2 regions of the Peribacillus sp. TH16 genome follow, and region 2 is predicted to be linked to the other one. Evidence: a T-box and tRNA genes for the amino acid it is inferred to sense, from the RefSeq annotation. Region 2 holds a T-box; the other holds one or more tRNA genes.
What was found. The T-box of region 2 lies ahead of glyQ (glycine--tRNA ligase subunit alpha). A T-box ahead of a tRNA ligase gene usually reads a tRNA of that ligase, here a tRNA-Gly.
Positions count from the first base shown of each region.

Region 1: it encodes a tRNA-Gly, which carries the amino acid that the T-box ahead of glyQ (glycine--tRNA ligase subunit alpha) is inferred to sense. The anticodon was not compared.

Region 1 covers NZ_JAEKEM010000002.1:1,708,163-1,720,472, forward strand. The annotation lists gene nfsA (oxygen-insensitive NADPH nitroreductase) at 1-279, opposite strand, end outside; gene trmL (tRNA (uridine(34)/cytosine(34)/5-carboxymethylaminomethyluridine(34)-2'-O)-methyltransferase TrmL) at 371-859, opposite strand; gene JFV29_RS08255 (amidase domain-containing protein) at 925-1,782, opposite strand; gene queG (tRNA epoxyqueuosine(34) reductase QueG) at 2,235-3,374, opposite strand; gene JFV29_RS08265 (B3/B4 domain-containing protein) at 3,480-4,148, shown strand; tRNA gene JFV29_RS08270 (tRNA-Gly) at 4,479-4,552, opposite strand; gene JFV29_RS08275 (YbjN domain-containing protein) at 4,742-5,155, opposite strand; gene JFV29_RS08280 (FUSC family protein) at 5,309-7,261, opposite strand; gene JFV29_RS08285 (NADP-dependent oxidoreductase) at 7,562-8,590, opposite strand; gene JFV29_RS08290 (ABC transporter ATP-binding protein) at 9,081-10,832, shown strand; gene JFV29_RS08295 (response regulator transcription factor) at 10,856-11,530, shown strand; gene JFV29_RS08300 (HAMP domain-containing sensor histidine kinase) at 11,494-12,310, shown strand, end outside.
Region 2 covers NZ_JAEKEM010000009.1:1,100,756-1,113,065, reverse strand. The annotation lists gene yqfD (sporulation protein YqfD) at 1-149, shown strand, start outside; gene JFV29_RS19385 (PhoH family protein) at 153-1,115, shown strand; gene JFV29_RS19380 (HD family phosphohydrolase) at 1,308-3,479, shown strand; gene ybeY (rRNA maturation RNase YbeY) at 3,476-3,952, shown strand; gene JFV29_RS19370 (diacylglycerol kinase family protein) at 3,930-4,307, shown strand; gene JFV29_RS19365 (cytidine deaminase) at 4,317-4,745, shown strand; gene era (GTPase Era) at 4,738-5,667, shown strand; gene JFV29_RS19355 (YqzL family protein) at 5,767-5,910, shown strand; gene recO (DNA repair protein RecO) at 5,944-6,696, shown strand; T-box leader at 6,755-6,929, shown strand; gene glyQ (glycine--tRNA ligase subunit alpha) at 7,118-8,014, shown strand; gene glyS (glycine--tRNA ligase subunit beta) at 8,001-10,070, shown strand; gene JFV29_RS19335 (helix-turn-helix transcriptional regulator) at 10,234-10,872, shown strand; gene JFV29_RS19330 (pyruvate, water dikinase regulatory protein) at 10,901-11,710, shown strand; gene JFV29_RS19325 (YaiI/YqxD family protein) at 12,243-12,310, shown strand, end outside.

The DNA.
Region 1 (12,310 bases), on a different contig from region 2:
TTCCATCTCAGCTATCCGATCATGTCGATATAAATCAGCGCAGAAAACGAATAGGTGCCCATTGTTCTCTACATAAGATTGTGGTCCGGCAAGCTCCGCTAGCTTGGCTTTCTTTTCTGGATCGGTTACCCCAATGATTGAATACGCTTGAATATAACTTGAAGTTGATGCAGCCTGAGCACATTCAACAATCGTTTGAATTTGCTCTTCCGACAATAGCTTGTCCTCGAAAGAACGAATGGAACGGTGATCTAAAATCTTCTCAATAATATTATTCAAAGCTTCCACCCCTAAAAAAGTATGTAGGTAAAACATCCACCAGGGGGGCTATATCCCCCACTGATAGTATGGTAATAAAAGCATTAATCCATCAACCTTTTGTTTTTAAATCCAAATCACGATAATTTTGCTGCCTTAAGGCCTCATAAATTAAGATCGCTGCTGTATTGGATAGGTTTAGAGAACGAACTTTATCCGTCATCGGGATTCGCAGACAACGGTCTAAATTTTCATGAATCAGGTCTTTCGGAAGGCCCGTCGTTTCACGACCGAACATGAAATAAATCTCACTGTCCTGATCACTATAATCGAAGGTTGTATGCGGCTGCTCTCCAAATTTCGTTAAGTAATAAAATTCACCGCCGGCATTCTTCTCATAAAACTCTTCCAATGAATCATAATAATGGATTTTAACATTCTCCCAATAATCGAGACCGGCCCTCTTAAGCTGTTTGTCATCTGTTGAAAAACCGAGCGGACGAATAAGGTGCAGGGACGTGTCTGTTCCTGCACACGTTCTTGCGATATTACCTGTATTTGCTGGAATCTGTGGTTGATATAAAACTACATGTATTGCCACTTCATTTTCACCTCTAGTTTAAACTTCATCTAATTATAGCATTAAACAAACAGACTAAAAACCAATCACACTCCATCCAAAATCGAGAAAAATTTATAAACGATATTCGGTGTATATCTGCTCGAATCCTCGTACGTCCAGTATCGATGGCGACTGTTCATCGTATGGGCATTCACAAGCGGCATTCCGTTCTGATCCTTCGCCGTTACAATCAAGTTATGATCAAAGCGTCCGTTTCCTTCGAAGTCAATACACATGATATCGCCTATATCCATCTCCTCAGCTGTTTCTAAACGTTTTGTCTGGATTCCCTTTCCGCCAGCGAGCAGATTATATAAGGAGTGTGCAGTCGTCCAGGTATAGCTCCAGCTTTTCCCTCTTATCCACCAGCCCTTATTTTTGTTTGGCGCCCCCCACATTGGGATTCCTCCTGCATGCAAACATTGTGAAATGAAATTCGTGCAATCATCAGTGAACTTGTGGTACGCAGGATTAAATTCATTCCACCACCGCTCGGCATACTGGACGGCCTTCATCCTGTCATACTTATAAGAAAGTCGCTCCGAACCTTCTTCCCATTTTGGAGGCACCTCTTCTGGTTCAAAGCTTGGTACAAGGTCACGTTCATCTATTAAATACCCATCTCTAAACCTCGCCTCCCTTTCTTCCATTTCCTCTTCTATATAAAAAGAATCTTCCTGCTTCAATAAATATTGTAGATGTACTTTATAGGTCAATACCGTATCCTTTTCTTCCTTTCTCTTCGAGTGAACCTTTCCTGCAGCATTTACCCGCACAATTTCCGTAGAGCGGTTCCGCATTAACTCCTTTTTCAGATGCAATTTTCTTTCATCGCGTTCTTGAGTATCAGAAGTATAACACTCCACTCTTTCTTGCAAAAGCTGTTTCAATTGTTCCCTCAAAATTATGCCCCCCTTCATACCATCTATGCTAATGTGTATGTATGAGGGCATGGACAAAAACACAACTTCATTAAAGAAGAATATATTAATGGCCTGTTTTTGTTCATTTCCTCGAAATAAACTCTTATTAACAAAAGAAACTAGCAGAAACGCTTCGAACATCACGAGCCAAGGTATCCACTTGATTAAATAATATATCTGAAAAATAAAAGGTATTATTAGCCTATCATCACAGCAGAATACAAAATCTACTCCCCTGTATTCCGGTTGAAAGGTTTTGAGCTTCTCCCGCCCTATATAAAAAATTAGCCGGCAATCAGAAAGTTGTCCAAGCATATCGAGGACTCTTTTTTACCTACATATTAAACCCTCATCCTCACATTTCTACAAAAAATAAAAAAAGCCGTCCCGTTAAATTTCTTACGAGGCGGCTATATCTGATATATTTAATATTATTGATGCTCCAAGGTAAACTGCAGTCCTTTTTCAATTTCTGCACGAACCTCTTCATCGGTTTCGTTCATTAAAGCTTCCTCTAAAATAGAAACTACTTGTTTCCGTCCAATTTTCCCAATCGCCCAGGCCGCGGTTCCCCGTAATACAGGACGTGGATCTTCCTTCATGATCTGAATCAATTCGGGTAGTGACGTTTCATCTTTAAAGTGGGCTAATGCTAAAATGGCATTTCGCTGGATTGGCTTTTTGCCTCGCCACGAACCAGATACATAGCCGTATGTTTCTTTGAAATCCCGATTTGAGATCGTAAGCAGAGGCTTCAACAACGGCTTCGCAACCTCAGGGTCAGGCTCCATCTCTTCATGAAAGTGAAAATCCATTCCTTTGTTTTTCGGACAAACAGTCTGGCACGTATCACATCCGTACAAACGATTGCCTATTTTCGTCCTGAATTCATCAGGGAGAAATCCTTTTGTCTGCGTTAAAAAAGCAATACAGCGCTTAGAATTCAGCTGGCCACCCTGCACAAGTGCACCTGTTGGACAAACATCCACACATTTATTGCAAGTCCCGCATTGATCTTCCATCGGTTGATCCGGTATAAATGGCAAGTTTGTAATCATGTCACCTAAATATACATAAGACCCAAACTCAGGAGTAATGATCATACTATTTTTAGCACTCCAGCCTATTCCTGCACGCTCAGCAACAGCACGATCCGATAATTCACCAGTATCTACCATAGACTTTACCATTGCTCCTGGCACTTTATCTTTAATAAAATCCTCAAGTAACTGCAATTTATTGCGAAGAACCGTATGATAATCCGTTCCCCAAGAGGCCCGGCAAAAAATCCCACGTCGCTCACTTTTTGTGCTTTGCGGTGCATTCTTCAATTTAGAAGGATAGGCCAGTGCAATCGAAATAATGGATTGCGGTTTATCAAAAATCATTTCAGGCCTGACCCTTTTTTCAATATCCGGTTCTTCAAATCCTGACTGATAATCTAGTTCCTGCTGACGGATCAGCCGACTTTTCAATTCCGTGAAATTAGAGGCTGATGTAAACCCAATTTTATCAATGCCAATCTCTTTACTATATATAATCACTTCTTGCTTAAGTGTATTCATATCCATATTTATCACCTTCGTTCATTCATTATTCCCATCGAAGCTTGTATTCATTTCAAACCATTGCTATCTATGATAAACTAATTGCAATCATTTTTGGAGGTGTAACGCTTGGAAATTAACATTTCCGCTAATCTTAGCAGTAAAATCCCTGATTTCAAAGTTGGGATCATTACATATGAAAACATCGAAGTTGGCCCCTCCCCGCAAATGGTCAAAGGAAGACTGCAGTTATTTCAAGAAGCTCTTTTCTTCGATCTAGATGAAAAAGAATTAACCGATTTCCCGGGTATCAAAGAGTGGCGAAAGATTTTCAAAACGACCGGAACGAATCCGTCACGCTACCGTCCTTCCGTGGAAGCTCTATACCGTCGTGTTAAAAAACAAAATTACTTAACATCTATTCATTCCGCTATCGACCTGAATAACTTCTTCTCCCTTTTATATGAAGTGCCTATTGGCATATATGATGCGGATAAATTAACAGGAGATATCTCGATTAAAATTGGCGAGAGTACAGACGAGTATAACGGCTTGAATGGCCGCTTGAATTCAATGGAAAACATGATTACTTCTGCCGATCGTGATGGAGCATTTGGAAGCCCCTACGTTGATTCAGAACGAACAAAGGTCACGGAAGAAACGAAAAAGGCAATCCAAATCATCTATTTACAACCAAAGACACCAATCAAAGAAGCCCATCAGCTAACAGAGTCCTTAATGAAAATGTTCCTCGAAATCCACGGTGGAGAAGGAACTTATTCCATTTTAGAAGTATAATAACAATCGAGCAGAACTAAACCCCCTTCCAAAATCGGAAGGGGTCTTTTTATAGGATAGGATATCAACCTGTGAATGTTTTTTCTTCTATTACAAACACATTCCCCAGTTTTGGATTCACTTGATACGCTTCCTGACATCATATCAACTAGTTTCTTAGTCACCCATGATCAGCCTCATCTCATACTACTTTCTTAAATTATAGATAGGTACATACAAATCTAGACAATAAAAAAAACCCTACTGTAAACAGTAGAATTCTCATTATAAAATATTTAAACGCAAAGCTTCGTTCTCCAGGTAACGAAACCCTGCGTTATGAGTATGTATTGGAGCGGGTGAAGGGAATCGAACCCTCATCATCAGCTTGGAAGGCTGAGGTTTTACCACTAAACTACACCCGCGTATTCTTGTAGAAATTTGTCGAATCGCTATCAACAAAATTAATTATATAGTTTATATTAAATAAATGCAATAGTTATTTTTAAAAAAATAATAAAAATTTAATGAATGTTACAATAGTATATTCATCACTCTATTAAAGATGTTAAAAAGTTCTCTAATAACAGAGAACTTTCCCTACATCTCCACTGTTAAGACCAGATGACTTCCATTAACGACGGGTATACCTGCTCCGCTGTTTCAAGTAACATGATTAACTTCCTGAAAGCTAGATCTGGTAAAAATTCTCCCTCAAGGGAATAAGAATAACGAATTGAAATAGTCCCTTTTTCTTCATACAACTTTGAATATCTAAAATTAGCATTATATTCATTTAACAGTGTATGTACATCCCGCCTTTTATCAGGATTCTTCAACTCGGCAACATTAAAGCAAAATAAATCCGCCACATTTTCATTTTGGTTGAAAGCAAAAACTAAAAGAACCTTCCAGCCATCTTTTAACTTTTGCTCTGCTCTAAAAAAGGTGGTGTCATCTTCTTTCAACTCATTCATATAGATTTTCTCGCGCGTTAAAAAATCTCGAAATTTAGCAACGTTTGACATGATCCATCACCTTTCTGTATGTATTTACATTTTATACTGAAAATTGGCATTTTTACAGACTTTTTGAATAAACCCTCTATTTTCAGCTAGTGCATTCATTCAGTTGAATTGAGGGAGCCAATAATAAGAACTCCCTTAAACAAAACTCTAAGGTTAGCTTGAAACTTCTCCCCTAAACTGAAGAGCTTCTTGGAGGTCCAAAATCTCGTGACGAATTTTTGAAAACCCTTCAATTTCTGGTACGGTTTTATTTGTTGAAGATTGATCTTTATCTGCAGCTATTGCCATGGTTTCAAAAACATAAAGCAATTGAGCGAGATCCTTCTCTGAAAGAACTGGACGTTCAGAGTATTTCAAGCTGGCATTTAGATAATACCCCAATTGTTCTATTGAGAATATTACGGGCCATAGAGACTCTAATCTGGCCTTGTTTTTGAATATCTCACCTAGAGACGTATTGTATACCGTTAATAGATTGACCATATTGGTTTGCATTTTGCTTCGTTCACTGCTCTCATCAAATGTAAGGGTCCTATTATTTTCAGAGAACGCCATTAATAAAAATTGACCCTGACTTCGAATCGTTTTCGCGATAAAATGACTCAGAAGACTGGACGCTGATCGACTTCCGACTAACAATGACCCAGCAAGGCCTATAATACTCCCTACAACGATATCAGTTATCCTTACTGTTGCAAAGAAACTGAAGTCGTAACTTTGAGTTGAATATTCTGCCATGATTAAAGCTGAAGGTGTAAAGAACATCGCAGCTAACCCATAATTCCGAACGATAAAAAGCTCTGTAATGAAAGTCAAACACAAGATGATTAGCACAATAATAAACTCGTTATGAACAGATGCAAGAATCAAACTTGCTAATAGGAGCCCAATGATTGTCCCGAAAGTCCTTTGAACAGCACGATGAAATGTGGCGATAATGGTAGCACCGGACATTACTGCAGCACAGGATAAGGGCACCCAATACGAACGATTAAAACCGGCTGAATAAGCGATGATAGCGGCGATAGTAAGGATTGTTCCATATCGTACAGAAGTGAGAAAGACTATGGAGTTTTTATCAAATGCCCCCAGAAATATGGTTTTTAGAGAAGGCTTTGAGATTAAGACTTCTTGATGAATTTTTTGAACCGGTTCATTCATGATGGCATCTGCATTATAGATTTTTATGAATAAATCTTCTACTTCTTTATCAACCTGCTCTGGCTGAAGAATCTTTGATTTATTTTTCGTTTTAGATCCAATAGAGTCAGCTAATGCCTGAACGGATTTCCCTAATTCAGGTGGAAGTACGATCTTATTGTTCAAAGAAATTTCAAGAACTCTCAAGAATATCGCGTTTGCATGTTCATTTAAAAGAAACAACCGCTTAAATATATCTGTACTTCTCTTGGCTGAATACCCGGCTAAAAGCGTATTTTCTGCTTGCTTCATTGCTAGTACCGTTCTGTGTCTTGCTGTATTAAACTTCTCTGTCCCTATTGAATCAAAGAATACCGCCAACTCTCTATACACTTTTTCCACTGCATTAGTTTCAGGTCCATGGGGATTGTAAAACCAGCCTAACATACAGATTATCCAAGATAATGCCCCACCTAATAAAACAAGCCCTCCACGTAACGGCGCAAGTGATTGATCAATAGGCATACCTGTAGCAAGCGCAAAACTCAAAACGAAAAATATTGCCGAAGGACCAGTGATATTTAAAGCACCAAAAATGAAAAATACACATGCCCCAATAATCCCCATCACTATAGCTGTCCCTAGCTGATATGGGGCCAAAAGGGTTCCTAAGACAACAGATAAAGAAAGGCCCCACATTACAAAGAAAATCTTTTTAGCTCTTTGCTCATACGGTTGGTTAAACACGTATAAATAAGAGAATCCACCAATTCCTGCCAGTAAACCGTACTCAAAATTCCCAAATAATAATCCTATGAATACAGGTAATGCAGCAGCAATTCCTGCACTCAATGCCTTTATCCACGGAAATGGATTCTTTTTTATTTCAAAAGCCTGTTTAAATGTCGTATGTATCGCTTCTAATTTCGGAGACTTTGAAGATACTCTTTGTTTATTTTTGCCCATTTCACTTTTCCTTTCATTAAATAATTCGCTCCCTATCTTCTCTTTTGACGCTATTCAACCGTTATCTTGATGGCTTAATCTAGAGCTTCTTTTAATATCCTTCATTAACAACAAAAGATACCTTAAAGGAAGAGGAATATACGTTAATCTTTCTCGTATCTAGGAAAAGGGAAACGGCCTTCCCCCGATTGAATATCGAAAAAAGGCCGCTTATTATATACCCTTAATTATTTACTCTTTTTTCAATACTGTTTTAAAGACTATGTCACACCAATGTTACCCTCTACTAGGTTCCCATGCTTAGAGCGTAGCGTATTTAGGTTCTGCAACTTTTACAAGTTGTTTACCCAGATTCGTTCCTTTAAATAAACCTAGAAATGCATCAGGGGTATTTTCAAACCCTTCAATAATGGTTTCTTCATACTTCAATTTTCCTTGCTGTAGCCATTCCCCTAAATCTGTCGCACCTTCTTGGAATCTTTCGGCATAATTACCAACTGTGAAACCTTTCATAAGTGCACTCGTTTTGATCATCGCCGATTGCAGACGCGGCCCTAAATCTTTTCCTTCTGCATTATAAGAGGAAATCGCTCCGCATAATGGAATACGAGCATTTGTATTTAAAAGTGTGAAAACAGCATCCGTTACCTCACCGCCAACATTATCGAAATAAACATCGACTCCGTTAGGAACAGCGTTTTTTAAATCTGTCGCAAAGCTATCTTTTTTATAATTAACAGCTCCATCGAAGCCAAGCTCTTTTGTTAAATACTCAAGTTTTTCATCTGAGCCAGCAATGCCTACTACCTTAGCACCTTTGATTTTAGCAATTTGTCCAACTACTGAACCAACAGCCCCAGCTGCTCCAGAAACCACGACTGTTTCACCTTCTTGAGGTTTTCCGATATCGAGCAAACCAAAGTAAGCTGTTAAACCAGTCATCCCGAGAATCCCTAAATGAGTTGTGACAGGGGCAACTTTAGGATCAATCACTCGGATTTCTTTTTCATTGACCACCGTATACTCTGCCCAGTCGATATTCCCAACAACAACATCTCCTTGTTTGAAGGAATTCGAATTGGATTCTACCACTTCGGCTACAACGCCTCCAGTGATGACCTTATTCAATTCAAATGGAGCTATATATGATTTAGTATCTTGCATTCTTCCACGCATGTATGGATCGACAGATAAATAAAGCGTCCGTAATAATATTTGATCTTCTTTTGGTGTGGGAACATCACTCTCCACAAAGTTAAAATCTTCTTTCGAAGGCATTCCTTTTGGTCGGTTTGCCAGGGTGATTTTTTGTTGTTTGGATTGTGTCATTTTGTGTTCCTCCTTGATTTTGAATACGTAATATCTAAAAGTAAGCGTATCACTGTTAAAGATCCTTGGTCAAAAATTATGCCCTCTTGATAATTCCATACTTTTCTATATGTAACCCTTACTAAAATATCTAAATCCTATGATATCTATTATGTCCTATCTATTTCATTCATATAAAGGTCATCTGGATTAGGGCAAACTCCTGTATATTTTATACAAAAGGCTTTGGTAAACATTAAAGTTGATTTATGATTTGTTCAACGGCTTCATCTAATATGAAGTATCACTTATTTAACAAATCATTCATGCACGGATTTTAGCTACGGCATCCCTATGTTTGCTTTTTTGGTAGATTAACTAGCAAAACAAAGTCATGTTACCAGTTATTTCGAAAAAACCACTAAATAGAATAATTAACTTAGAAGTTCATATTCAATTCATAACTTCTTTGTATACTTCCTCTTGTAAAAAGGATTAAGAAAGGATGTAAATAAATATGTCAGAAGTAAAAAAGCAAAAAGGATGGCGCCAGTTTATTCGATTAGTTCAACAAACAAAGCCTTCTAAACTAATGATAGGGATTGCTTTAGTATTAAGCTTAAGTACAACAGGTGTAGGATTATTAGTCCCGTTATTCACAAAGAATCTTATTAATGATTTTTCAATTAGCTCACTAAGCACTGAACGGATCACACTTCTCGTTCTTGCAATTATTGTTCAAGCATTGGCTAGTGGATTTTCCATCTATTTATTAAATCGGATCGGGCAATCTGTAGTAGCGGGTATTCGAGATCAACTATGGAGAAAATTACTTGTATTACCCGTGAATTATTTTGATGAACATCAATCAGGAGAAACAGTTAGTCGAATGACAAATGATACAACTGTAGTGAAAGGATTAATTTCGGAACACCTATCTAATTTCGTTACAGGAATCATTTCCATTGTAGGCTCCATGATTGTGTTATTTGTACTGGATTGGAAAATGACATTGTTGATGCTCATTGCAATCCCACTCTCTGTTTTAATATTAATGCCGCTTGGCAAAAAAATGCATCAAATATCAAAGGGGATGCAGGATGAGACAGCAAGTTTCACCTCAATTCTCCAACAGGTGCTAACCGAAATCCGTCTAGTTAAAGCATCCAATGCAGAAACATTTGAATATCAAAATGGAAATAAAGGGATTACCAAATTATTTCAATTCGGATTAAAAGAAGCAAAAATACAAGCTTTAATTGGCCCACTAATGAGTTTAGTCATGATGGCATTACTTGTCCTAATTTTAGGTTATGGGGGAATGCGTGTTTCTTCAGGAGCTCTGTCAGCTGGAGCTTTAGTTGCATTCATTATGTACCTTTTCCAAATTATCATGCCAATGGCTCAATTAGCAGGTTTCTTTACACAATTCCAAAAAGCTACGGGTGCAACAGAGCGTATAATTTCCATTTTGGATTCAGAAGAGGAAGAAGACGCGAATCAGCAAGTTCAAAATATCAATCAATCAATCACCGTGGATCATCTAAACTATAGTTATAATAATGGAGAACAGGTACTTAAAGATATAAGCTTTACCGTTGAAGCAGGTAAAGTCACTGCAATTGTCGGCCCAAGTGGCAGCGGAAAAACGACTCTTTTCTCATTATTTGAGCGTTTCTATAAACCACAGCAAGGCTCTATCTCCATAGGTGGGAAATCCATAAATGATTTCACACTCCTTTCATGGAGAAGCCAGATTGGTTATGTTTCGCAAGAAAGTCCTATTGTATCAGGTACAATTAGAGATAATATTTGTTATGGAATAGATCGGGATATAACAGATGAAGAATTAAATCAAGTAGCTAAAATGGCGTATGCCGATCAGTTTATTTCTGAACTTCCAAACGGATATGATACTGAGGTTGGTGAACGAGGTATGAAATTATCAGGCGGTCAAAGACAAAGAATTGCGATTGCTCGTGCATTTTTAAGAAACCCAAAAATATTAATGCTTGATGAAGCTACCTCAAGCCTAGACAGCAAATCGGAACATGTTGTTCAACAGGCGTTAAATGATTTAATGAAAGGCAGAACAACAATAGTAATTGCTCACCGCCTATCGACTGTCATTAATTCAGATCAAATCATCTTCCTAGAAAAAGGGAAAATAACAGGCAGCGGAACACATAAAGAACTATATAATACGCACTCATTATATCGCGAATTTGCTGAACAGCAGTTAAACAAACTTGAACTAGCCTAATTCATCGAAAGGAAAGAAGAAGGATGACAAAAATATTAATTGTCGATGATGATGCCCATATTCGCGAACTTATACAACTCTTGTTAAGAAAAGAAGGGTTTGATCTATATGAAGCCTCAGATGGGCTACAAGCATTGAACTTAATGGAGAAGGTAAAAATCGATTTAGCAGTTATTGATATAATGATGCCTAACATGGATGGATGGCAATTATGCAAAGAGATACGGGAATTTAGTGATATCCCCATTTTAATGCTGACGGCAAAAGGAGAAACAACACAGAAAGTAAAGGGATTTGGTCTTGGGGCAGATGATTATCTTGTAAAACCATTTGAGCCAATCGAATTAGTCCTTAGAATAAAAGCATTATTAAAACGGTATAAAATCACTATTTCTCAAACATTAAAGATAGGTGAATTAAAGATGAATCGCAACACACATGAAATGTCATTTAAAGACCTGGAATATACGATTCCTTTAAAAGAGTTTGAAGTGTTATTTAAACTAGCAAGTTATCCTGGAAAAACTTTCTCTAGGGAAGAACTTATTGAAGATATTTGGGGCTATGATTATGAAGGTGATGAACGAACTGTCGATGTTCATATTAAAAGAGTGAGAGAACGGTTTCCAGAATTGGAATTCCCATTTCGGATTCGAACGATTTGGGGATTAGGTTACCGTTTGGAGATAACAAGTTGACGGCCAATCGATTTTTCAAACCAATACTTGGCGGACTGTTTTTTCTGGCGTTTATGTCGTTTTGTTTTTCGGCTGGTTACTATATCATTCAGCTATTGCCTTTAAGACTATCCGATTTTGTTCAATATCTAGCAACAATCATGACTAGCATCGCCATTATGATATTCATTGGTTATCTTATGCATGCTATAAATCACAATAAACGCGTAAATTTTTACCTGGAGATCATTGATGCCTTAAGGAAAATTGCCAATGGCGATTATAATGTCCATTTGGATTTTAAAATGGATAAGAGAAACGGCGAAATAACCGAAATCATTAACCACTTCAATCACATGGCCAAACAATTGAAACAAATGGAAGAAATGCGGCAGGAATTCATCTCTAATGTCTCACATGAAATACAGTCGCCTCTTACTTCCATTGTAGGATTTGCCCAAGCGCTTCAATTTAATAAGCTGACAATAGAAGAACGAAATCATTACCTCCATATTATTGAGACAGAGAGCCGGAGATTATCTAAATTAAGTGATAATCTTCTGAAGCTTACATCCCTTGAATCCAAGCATCATCCGTTTGAAAAAAAAAGCTATCGACTAGATCAACAAATTCGAACAATTATTTTGGCTTGCGAACCGAATTGGATGCAAAAAGAATTAGTAATGGATGTATCATTAGAAAAGATTTCGGTCTTTATAGATGAGGATTTAATGAGCCAAGTATGGACAAATTTAATACACAATAGTATCAAATTCACCCACTATCATGGAACAATTACTA
Region 2 (12,310 bases):
ATTTGCAAAAACTGCTCGATGAGGAAGATGAAATCGTGGGAGAAAAAATTTTGCACGAAAGCATAGAGAATGGTAAAGTTAAATTATCTATACATTACCAAGTTATTGAAGATATAGCGATTGGACAGCCAATCATTCAAGGAGACTAACGAATGGCAGATGATGTGAAAGTAATTAAGCTAGAAATAGAATCACCTAATGAAGCAATTGCTTTATTGGGCAATGGGGATTCAAATGTAAAAGTGCTTGAAGAAGAGCTTGGAATTTCAGTTATTACCCGAGGTGAAGCAATCAGTGTTGCTGGAGAAATCGAGCGGGTAACAATGGGTCAGGAAATATTGAAAGCACTATTAACAGTAATTAGAAAAGGAATTACAATCAGTTCCAGGGATGTTCTATATGCAATTGAATTGGCTAGAAAAGGGACCTTGGAATATTTCGGTGAATTATATGAAGAGGAAATCGCTAAAACAGCTAAAGGGAAATCCATTAAAGTCAAAACAATCGGTCAGAGATACTATATTCAAGCTATAAAGAAGCAAGACTTAGTATTTGGAATTGGGCCTGCTGGAACCGGGAAGACCTACCTTGCTGTAGTGATGGCGATTAATGCATTAAAAAATGGCCATGTTAAAAGAATTATCCTGACTCGACCGGCTGTTGAAGCGGGTGAAAGCCTAGGTTTCCTGCCAGGAGATCTGAAGGAAAAAGTAGATCCGTACCTACGGCCGTTATATGACGCCCTACATGACCTTCTGGGGATGGAACAGACCCAAAGGATGATAGAACGTGGAACGATTGAAATTGCTCCTCTTGCCTACATGAGGGGACGTACGCTTGAAGATGCATTTGTCATCTTGGATGAGGCACAAAATACGACTGAAGCCCAAATGAAGATGTTCTTAACTCGGCTTGGATTCGGTTCAAAGATGGTCATTACGGGAGACCGTACACAGATTGACCTTCCCAAAGGAATGAAGTCTGGTTTGGTTCGGGTTGAAGAAATCTTGAAAAATGTTAAAGGTCTTTCATTTGTTTATTTTGAACAAAGTGATGTTGTAAGACATCCACTTGTAGCCAAAATCATTACTGCTTACGAGCAGGCAAAGGAATAAGAAAAAAATCCGCCAATTCCACTCGGCGGATTTTTCGTGCTGTGTGTAGATTGTGTGTCTTTATTAGCAAAAAGTAGAAATAGAACGGAAGAAGCTTTACATTTATCATAACCAGGGTGAAAATTAACAAGAAAACTGTTATGATTTTACATATCTAGAATATTACATCACTTTTTTATAGGAGGACCTTCCTTGAATCGTATCCAGAAATTTTTTACTAAAATAAAGGGGCTATTGGTCCATCGTTTTTTTCAAGTACTGTTGTTTCTGATACTTGGTTTGTTTACGTATGGATTAATGTTTTCCAATGTCAAACCGGAAAAAGTCCAGGTAGAGCTTTTTAAGCCGGCAGAACAAACTATTCGTTCAACAAAGACTGTAGAAGATACATATAAGACCGAACAAGAAAAAGAAGAGATTTCAAAACAAGTGGCGGATGTCTATACATTAAAAAAAGAATACGCCAAAAATAAAGTCGATCTGATTTCATCCATTTTTGATTCGGCGATTGAGGTGAATAAAGAAACAGATCCTGAAAGAGATAAAAAAGAGGAAGGAAAGGAAGATAAAAAGGAACCGATAAAAACTGATGCTCAGAAGGTTTCCATTTTAAAAGAAAAATTGACAGATGAAGTCAATAGAAATATTGAGGATTCTGTTTTCCTTGCTTTAGTGCAGGCGAATGAAGATGAGCTGGAAATTGCAAAAGACTCAACAATCACGGCTGTTAATAATGTGATGAGCTCACGAATTGCGGCCAGTGATGTCGAAAATGCCAAGAAAAAGGTTGTAGAAGAATTAGGGTATATGAGCATTAATAGCGATATGAAAAAAGCCTCTAATTCCCTTGCACGCACGGCAATCATCCAAAATGTGTTTTTCGATAAGGATAAAACCGAGGAGCAACGTAGGAAAGCAGTCGAAAGCGTAGAGCCTATTAGAATTCTTCAGGGGCAGATTATTGTTGAAGAAAATCAGTTAGTAGACCGGGATGTGTACAGGCAACTTGAACTGGCAGGTTTTTTAAGTACAGAGTCTACCATTTATCCTTATATTGGGCTACTGCTATTTATCCTTTTAACTTTTGGAGCTTTTTATTACTTTTTTTACATTTCAATTTCCAAAAGGGATAACAAATACAATCAGTTATTGATCTTCAGTCTTGTCTTTATCCTTTCGATGGCAACTATGAAAACTGTCAGTGTTTTCGCAGATCTTAAAAATTCGAATTTAGAATACATTTTCCCAGGTGCCATGGCGGCTATGCTTATTAAGATTTTATTGAATGATAAGCTAGCTGTAGCAATGATTATTTTATTAGGTTCGTATGGTACGATTATATTTAATGGTGATACACCTGGAAATCTAGATTTCTCTATGGGACTTTATATTATTTTCGGGGGTTTGGCGGCAATCATTATATTATCGCGCCCCAATTTCAAATCAAAAGTTCTGATTGCAGGACTTCTGATGTCTTTAATCAATATGGCATTTGTATTTTCGCTTATCTTTATAATGGACGGGCATTATACTAAAATGGAGTATTTGTACTATGCTGCTGCAGCAATAGGATCGGGAGTGGGTTCAGCTGTTTTGACAATGGGCCTGTTACCGTTTTTTGAGGCAGGTTTCGGGATCTTATCATCGATGAAGCTAATTGAACTTTCAAATCCAAACCACCCTTTACTACGAAAAATTTTAATTGAAGCACCAGGAACCTACCATCACAGTGTAATGGTGGCCAATTTAGCGGAATCAGCTTGTGAAGCTATTGGATCAAATGGATTGCTTGCAAGGGTCGGCAGTTATTATCATGATATAGGCAAGACGAAACGTCCGCATTTTTTCATCGAGAATCAGATGAATGAGGAAAACCCGCATGATCGACTGCAGCCGGAAACGAGTAGGGATATCATCATTGCCCATGCTGTTGATGGTGGTGAGATGTTGCGCAGTCATAAATTCCCGAAAGAGATTGTTGATATTGCGGAGCAGCATCACGGGACTACTTTATTGAAATTTTTCTATCATAAGGCGAAGAAGCAGGATGATACGACAGTTGAAGCCTGTTACCGTTACCCAGGCCCGAGAGCGAAAATGAAGGAAGTCGCTGTCATAGGGATTGCTGATAGTGTAGAGGCCGCGGTGAGATCGATGCAGCACCCTACACCTGAGAAGATTGAAGAGCTGGTAAGTTTTATTATTCAGGACAGAATTCAAGACGGTCAATTTGATGAATGTGACATTACTATGAGAGAATTAAGTATCGTGAAGCATTCCTTATGTGAATCGCTTAATGGTATCTTCCACTCCAGGATTGAATATCCGGAGCCGGAAAAATTAGGACAGAAGGTGAAAGAATGATTTTAGCAATCGATTTAATGGATGAAACGAACGAAGTTACGGAAAAAGCTCAGAACCTTGTTGAAAGTATTCTGCAATTTGCGGCTAAAAAAGAAAATATTGAAGAAGATACGGAACTGTCTGTCACTTTTGTAGATAATAGAAGAATTCAGGAAATCAATAAAGAATATCGCCATAAAGATGCAGCTACCGATGTCATTTCTTTTGCACTGGAAGAGATGGGTGAAGATGAAGTAGAAATTATCGGGGCCGAAATGCCTCGTATGCTGGGTGATATTATTATTTCCATTGAGCGTACTAAGGAGCAGGCAGAAGAATACGGACATTCTTTTGACCGTGAACTTGGGTTTTTAGCTCTTCATGGTTTTCTTCATTTACTAGGCTTTGATCACATGACTGAAGAAGATGAAAAAGTGATGTTTACTAAACAAAAGGAGATCTTGGAAGAATATGGACTTTCAAGAGAAGGGTAAAAAAAAGTATCCTTTAATAAAAAGCTTCTCTTTTGCCTGTCAGGGGATTTTGGAAGCAGTTCGAACAGAACGTAATATAAAGATTCATTTCGTATTAACAGTAATCGTCGTATTCTTTGGTTGGTATTTTTCATTGAATGGGATGGAATGGCTGTTCATTTTGGCTGCCATTGCTGGTACGATTACATTAGAGCTCGTTAATTCAGCGATTGAAAGAGTTGTAGACCTGGTAACAGACCAAATCCATCCCCTTGCTAAGCAGGCAAAAGATATTGCAGCCGGAGCTGTATTCATATATGCTATATTTTCTATAATAGTTGGATTGATTATCTTTTTGCCGAAGTTTGGACTATAGGTGGTTGAAATGGTATCCAATTTGAAAGGAAGATGTGAATTGAATACGAATGAATTGATTGAGGAAGCTAAAAAAGCAAGGGAAAAGGCTTATGTACCTTATTCAAAATTCAAAGTAGGGGCTGCTTTATTAACTGCCGATGGTAAGGTTTATCATGGGTGCAATATAGAAAATGCTGCATATAGTATGTGCAATTGCGCAGAAAGAACCGCTTTATTCAGTGCCTATGCTCATAATGATAAGAAGTTCACAAAACTAGCAGTCGTGGCAGATACTGATCGTCCTGTTTCCCCATGCGGAGCGTGCAGGCAGGTTATTTCAGAACTATGTGAACAAGATATGTTGGTTGTTTTAACCAACTTAAACGGGGATATTAAAGAACTAACAGTACAGGAATTGCTTCCAGGAGCTTTTTCACCGGAGGATTTAAATGAATAAACTATTTGACGAAACACAAGTAAAAGGTTACAAATCAGGTTTTATTTCGATTATAGGACGACCTAATGTTGGCAAGAGTACATTTTTGAACCGGGTTATTGGTCAAAAAATTGCCATTATGAGTGATAAACCGCAAACAACGAGAAACAAGGTTCAAGGTGTACTTACACAAAACGATTCACAAATGATATTCATTGATACACCGGGGATTCATAAACCGAAGCATAAGCTTGGAGACTTTATGATGAAGGTAGCAACAAATACATTGAAAGAGGTCGATTTGATTCTCTTCATGATTAATGCGACAGAAGGATACGGACGTGGTGATGAGTTTATCATTGAAAAACTACAAACCGTAAAAACACCTGTTTTCCTTGTAGTCAACAAAATTGATGCTATGCACCCTGATGATTTACTCCCAATTATTGAGAAATATCAAAAGCTTTATCCGTTCGCGGCCGTGGTTCCAATCTCAGCGCTTGAAGGCAATAATGTCGATACACTGCTTGAGCAAATCAAGGAGCATCTTCCTGAAGGTCCACAGTTTTATCCAGCTGACCAAGTAACTGATCATCCGGAGCGTTTTATTATTTCTGAATTGGTCCGCGAAAAAGTTCTGCACCTGACTAGGGAGGAGATTCCCCATTCAGTGGCTGTTGTTATCGATTCAATAAAAAAAATGGATAACAGTGATACAATTAATGTTATGGCTACGATTGTGGTAGAACGTGATTCACAAAAAGGTATTGTTATTGGTAAGCAAGGGAAAATGTTGAAAGAAGTCGGTAGCCGTGCGAGGGTTGATATCGAGAATTTATTAGGCTCGAAAGTATTCCTGGAACTATGGGTGAAGGTACAGAAGGATTGGCGTAACAAAGCGAGCCAACTTCGCGATTATGGTTTCAATGAAAGTGAGTATTAATTAGCAAAATTTACGCTTCATGAAAGTGTGGAAAAAGGTCAAGCTAATCATATGGTCGGATATTTATATTGCTAGTTAAAAATGAAAGGTGGGCTTTATATGTTGGATTTTACCTGGGAGTTATTTAGTGAAACAGGTAATGTGGACACCTATTTGCTGTTTAAGGAGATAGAAGTCGAAAGACAGGAAAGACCCTTAGTATTGAGTGATGAGCTAGCAGATATTGATTTTCCTGTTTCATAAGATAGTCTTGGCAAGCATGGGTGGTGTCTTGGTATGCTCCAAAAATGTGAAGGCATTGTCATAAGACGGACTGCATATGGAGAAAACAACAAAATTATTACTATTTATACCCGTGAGCTAGGGAAAATTGGAGTTATGGCTAGAGGAGCCAGTAAACCTAATAGCAGGCTTGCTGCCGTCACCCAACTTTTTTGCTCCGGGTATTTCCTTGTTTCTACATCAAGCGGACTCGGAAGTCTTCAACAAGGAGAAATGGTCGACTCCCTTCGTTTTATAAGGGAGGACCTTTTTGCCACTGCATATGCTTCATACATTGTTGAATTGGTTGATAAAAGCGTAGATGATAAGAAACCAAATCCATATCTGTTTGAATTACTCTCGCAAACCTTGCATTACATAAACGAAGAATATGACGCGGAGGTTTTGAAATTTATTTTCGAAATGAAGATGCTGCCCGTCAACGGGATTAACCCAGTACTAAATCAATGTGCTGTTTGTGGTGAAACAGAAGGAGAATTCTCCTTCTCGCTACGGGAAGGTGGTTTTATTTGTCACCGCTGTCTGGGAAAAGACCCATATCACTATAAAATTTCACCCGCAGCCGTTAAATTGCTGCGAATATTTTATTATTTGGATTTATCAAGGCTCGGAAACATTTCGGTTAAGCCTGAAACGAAAAAAGAACTGCAGAAAATCATTGATGCTTATTATGAAGAGTATTCAGGCCTCCATTTAAAATCAAAAAAGTTCTTAAAACAGATTGATACGATGAAAGATATGTTTTAAGATTTGACCTATTGACATTCCAGGCTTGATTGTATAAAATTCTAATCATTAAAATAAGAAGATTGCGTTGATGGAAAAGAGTATCTGTCATTCTCCATAAAAAGCGAACCCGGGATGGTGAAAGCCGGGGTATGGATTTACAGGGAAGGCGTTCCGGAGCATGTAGCTTTGAAAAGAGGCCGGTTTATTAACGGCAATTAGGGTGGAACCGCGGGTAAACTCTCGTCCCTATGCATTTCGCATAGAGACGGGAGTTTTTTGTTTGCAAAAATGCGAAAGAATAACAATGAATGGACCGGTAAAACACTTGAATTAATTGGTGAAATGCATGCGTGGCCGATAAACGATTCAAAATTACTGGTATAGGAGTTCCCGTCCCTAATTTCATAAAGAGGCGTTTTAAATAATCTGGAGGTGTACGATGAATATTCAAAATATGATTTTAACTTTACAAAAGCATTGGTCTGAACAAGGCTGCATATTAATGAATGCTTATGATGTCGAGAAGGGGGCAGGAACGATGAGCCCTTATACGTTCCTTAGAGCAATTGGACCTGAACCGTGGAGTGTTGCTTATGTGGAGCCATCCCGCCGTCCAGCAGACGGTCGTTATGGAGAGAATCCTAACCGTCTCTATCAACATCATCAATTCCAAGTAATCATGAAGCCATCACCAGACAATATCCAAGAGCTGTATTTGGATTCATTGCGCGCATTAGGTATTAACCCGCTTGAGCATGATATTCGCTTTGTAGAAGATAACTGGGAAAACCCATCATTAGGTTGTGCTGGTCTTGGCTGGGAAGTTTGGCTTGATGGAATGGAAATTACACAATTTACGTATTTCCAACAGGTAGGCGGTCTTGAGTGTAAGCCGGTTTCCGTGGAAATTACATATGGAATCGAGCGTCTTGCTTCCTACATTCAGGAAAAAGAAAATGTGTTTGATCTAGAATGGACAGAAGGATTTACAGTACGGGATATTTTTGGACAGCCGGAATACGAGCATTCAAAATATACGTTTGAAACATCCGACCTTGATATGTTATTTCAACTTTTCACAATGTATGAAAAGGAAGCACATCGCCAAATGGAAGAAGGGCTTGTACATCCTGCCTATGATTATGTTTTAAAATGTTCACATACATTTAATCTTTTGGATGCAAAAGGTGCGATTTCAGTAACGGAAAGAACGGGATATATAGCCCGCTGCCGTAACTTAGCACGTAAGGTTGCCAAAACCTTCTATGAAGAGCGGGAAAAATTAGGCTTCCCGATTCTAAAAGTGAAAGGAGAGAATACAAATGAGCAAGCGTGATTTGTTATTGGAAATTGGATTGGAAGAGATGCCGGCTCGTTTTGTGACAGCGTCTATGAAACAGTTGTCAGATAAAGTACAGAAATGGCTTAAGGAAAAAGCAATTGAATTCGGAGCGGTTGAAGCTTTTTCCACACCAAGACGTTTGGCCATATTGGTAAAAGACGTTTCAGAATCACAAAAAGATATCGAAGAAGAAGCAAAAGGACCAGCTAAAAAAATTGCTTTGGACAGTGAAGGAAACTGGTCTAAAGCAGCATTAGGGTTTGTTAGAGGCCAAGGGATGACCGCTGAGGATATTTATTTTAAAGAACTTAAGGGTATTGAATATGCCCATGTAAATAAATTCATTAAAGGACAACCGACTTCCCAGCTTTTATCTGAGTTACAGGAAATTATCAGCGGGATGACGTTCCCGAAAAATATGCGTTGGGCCAACCAAGACCTTCGTTTTGTCCGTCCGATTAAATGGCTGATTGCATTATTCGGCAACGAAGTAGTGCCATTTTCCATAGCTGATGTTGAAACTGGCCGTGAAACAAAGGGACATCGCTTCTTAGGAGAAGCTGCAAGGATAGAGGATCCTGAACAGTACGAAGCAACGTTAAGAGACCAGTTTGTCATGGCTAATCCAGAAAAACGTCGTAGTGTTATTTTAGAACAGATTAAAAGTCTTGAGCAGGAAAAAGGCTGGATCATCCCAGTTGATGAAGATCTGCTTGAAGAAGTCAATAATTTGGTAGAGTACCCAACGGTGTTATTTGGCCATTTTGAAGAAGAATTCCTTGAACTTCCAGCTGAAGTTTTGATCACTTCAATGAAGGAGCACCAACGTTATTTCCCAGTTAAAGATCAAGGCGGCAAGTTACTTGCATTCTTTGTAACCGTTCGTAATGGAGATGACCGTCATCTAGAAAAGGTATCTAAAGGAAATGAAAAAGTGTTGCGTGCGCGTTTATCGGATGCGGCATTCTTCTTTAAAGAAGATCAGAAAAAAGAGATAGCAGATGCTTTGAAAAAACTCGACAGCATCGTTTATCATGAAGAAATAGGTACCTTAGCTGAGAAAACAGCCCGTGTAACAGCGGTGACAGGCGTTCTGGCAGATGCTTTGAATTTAAAGGCAGAAAAGGATCTGGCGCTTCGTGCTGCTGAAATTGCTAAATTTGATTTAGTCAGTCATATGGTTTATGAATTCCCCGAATTGCAAGGGTATATGGGTGAGAAGTATGCGCTCCTAAAAGGAGAAGCAAAAGAAGTAGCGGCTGCAATCAATGAACACTACATGCCAAGACATGCGGATGACAATGTGCCGCCTTCTGTTATTGGAGCAGTTGTAAGTATAGCCGAAAAAATTGATACTCTCGCATCATTCTTTGCTATTGGCGTCATTCCAACCGGCTCCCAGGATCCATACGCATTGAGAAGACAGGCAAGCGGTGTTGTTCAAATTTTAGCGGAGAAAAAATGGAATATCTCTTTAGAAGAGCTTATTACTCTAGGACTTAAAGGACTTGAATCAAAAGGTCTTCTAAAACGCGATTTAGAGGAAGTAAAAGCAGACATGTTTACCTTCTTTAAAGCGCGGGTAAAACATTTACTTCAAGAACAGCAGATTCGTTATGATTTAATTGATGCTGTTCTGATCGACGAGATTGGGTTTATACACTCTTTAGTAGAACGTGCTCATGTATTGGACGCGAAAAAAGATGAAGCAGGCTTTAAAGAAAGCCTCGAAGCATTAAGTCGTGTTATGAATATTGCTGTAAAGTGTGACCATAAAGTGACAGTTGACCCGAATGCTTTTGAAAATGAGCAGGAAAAAGCGCTTTATGAAAAATATCAAACAGTAGCATTGCGATATGCTGAAACTAAAAAAGAGAAAGAGCGTTTTGAACATCTTATCTCGCTTCAATCGGAAATAGAATCATATTTCGAGAATACAATGGTCATGGCAGATGATGAAGCAATCCGTAATAACCGCTTATCCCTAATGAAAGAAATTAGCGATTTAGTTTCAGGCTTTGCGGCTATGAATAAAATTATCCTTTCATAATTGAAAGGATTCATCGAAATCGGAGACACTTTATATAAAGGTTTCCGATTTCTTAAAATATTAAATGGTCAATAAATAGGACAAACCTCGCTTTTATTAAATAATATAGTATATAATTGTTAGATGAATAACTTTTGTTACTTTTCTCTGCGAAAGCAGTGGGGTGGTGATTATAATCCAATTGAATAAGCGTCAGGAGCATATTTTACAAATTGTTAAAGAGAATGGACCGATTACAGGTGAACATATTGCCGATAGACTGAGCCTTACAAGAGCGACACTTCGTCCGGATCTTGCTATCTTAACGATGGCAGGCTTTCTTGATGCGAGGCCGCGTGTCGGGTATTTTTATACAGGCAGGTCAGGAACACAGCTTTTGACAGATAGTTTGAACCATCTTTATGTACGAGACTATCAATCGATCCCTGTGGTTGTTGATGAAGGCATTTCCGTATATGATGCAATCGTCATGATGTTTTTAGAAGATGTCGGTACCATGTTTGTTGTCGATAAGCATGCTCTGCTAGTTGGTGTCTTATCAAGGAAAGACTTGTTGCGTGCAAGTATAGGTAAGCAAGAACTTAACTCCATTCCAGTCAATATTATTATGACTAGGATGCCCAATATTACGATGTGTTCAAAAGAAGACTTATTGATTGATGTTGCCAAAAAATTGATTGATAAACAAATCGACTCATTACCGGTCGTCAAAGAAACAGAAAAAGGCTATGAAGTAATCGGAAGAATTACAAAAACCAATATAACAAAAGCATTCGTAGCTTTAGCTGATGAAGGCTATTAGGGGGCTTGCAAAAGGAATGACGGAGAATATGAACGGTTCTATTATATATGTTGTATCGGATTCAGTGGGGGAAACAGCGGAATTGGTTACTAAAGCAGCTGCAAGCCAGTTCTCGGGATCTGCTTTTTCCATAAAACGGATTCCGTATATTGAAGATGAACAAAACGTGGATGAAGTAATTTCACTGGCAAAATTAGATGGAGCAATCATTGCCTATACCCTTGTTAAGCCAACTATTAGAGCTTACATGAAAGCACAGGTCGAAAAAGAAAATCTGTCTGCTTATGACATTTTAGGGCCGCTCATGGACATCCTTCAGAAAAGAGCGCCAAAAGGGCCGCTTAATGAACCTGGTCTCGTTAGAAAGCTTGATGATGATTATTTCAAGCGAGTCGAAGCCATTGAATTTGCGGTAAAATATGATGATGGGCGGGATCCCCGTGGTATTTTACGAGCAGATATCGTCCTTGTAGGTGTATCACGCACTTCCAAAACACCTCTATCTCAATATTTGGCCCATAAACGTTATAAAGTGGCTAATGTACCTTTAGTGCCTGAAGTGGAACCACCAGAAGAATTATTCCTGGTCCCACCTGAAAAATGTATTGGTTTAAAGATTAGTCCGGAAAAGCTGAACCATATTCGTAAAGAGCGATTAAAGTCCCTGGGGCTTAATGATCATGCTATATACGCAAATGTGGAACGGATAAAAGAAGAGCTGACGTACTTTGATACAATCATTTCGAGGTTGAATTGTCCAATCATTGATGTTACGAATAAAGCTGTTGAAGAAACAGCCAATTTGATTATCAATATCCTTCAAAAAAAAGATCGTTGATAGGTGGATTTATTTAATTCTTAAATTAAGGTAAACCAAAATGTGAGCTAGACACTTTAAGTGTCAGCTCACATTTTAATGCTAAGGGGATTTAAGGGAATTTCGCACAGAAATAGGAAATAATTACATAAATTTCTTCTCTTTTTACATTTGAAATTCCATCGATTTGTATAAAATAAGAATCGGAATTTAAATGTTGGCATCTTCTAATCAAATAGACTATAATAAAAAATTGTGAGAAAAAAGTAATCTTAAGGTTTAGACTTAATTAATAAGGAATAAACTAAAGGTTAATGAGAAGTCAAGGTTTTTATCATAAAAATAATTCGACATGTTCCGTATAATTTTAAATTGGCTGACTCTGAATCAAGGTAAAAGCAGCATTGTAACTTTACTAAGAAGAGATTCCTTGAATTAAAAAGGTTGGCTCTTTTAGAGAATATTCTCTGACCCATGGCTGAAAGTTACATTATATCTCGATAAAGTTTAGGGGAGAAAAAGGATTATGCAGAAAGATGTAGAATTAAAAGGTATGAATAATAAACCAACCATACACGTCGATGCCGATGCATGTCCGGTGAAAGACGAGATCCTTCATTG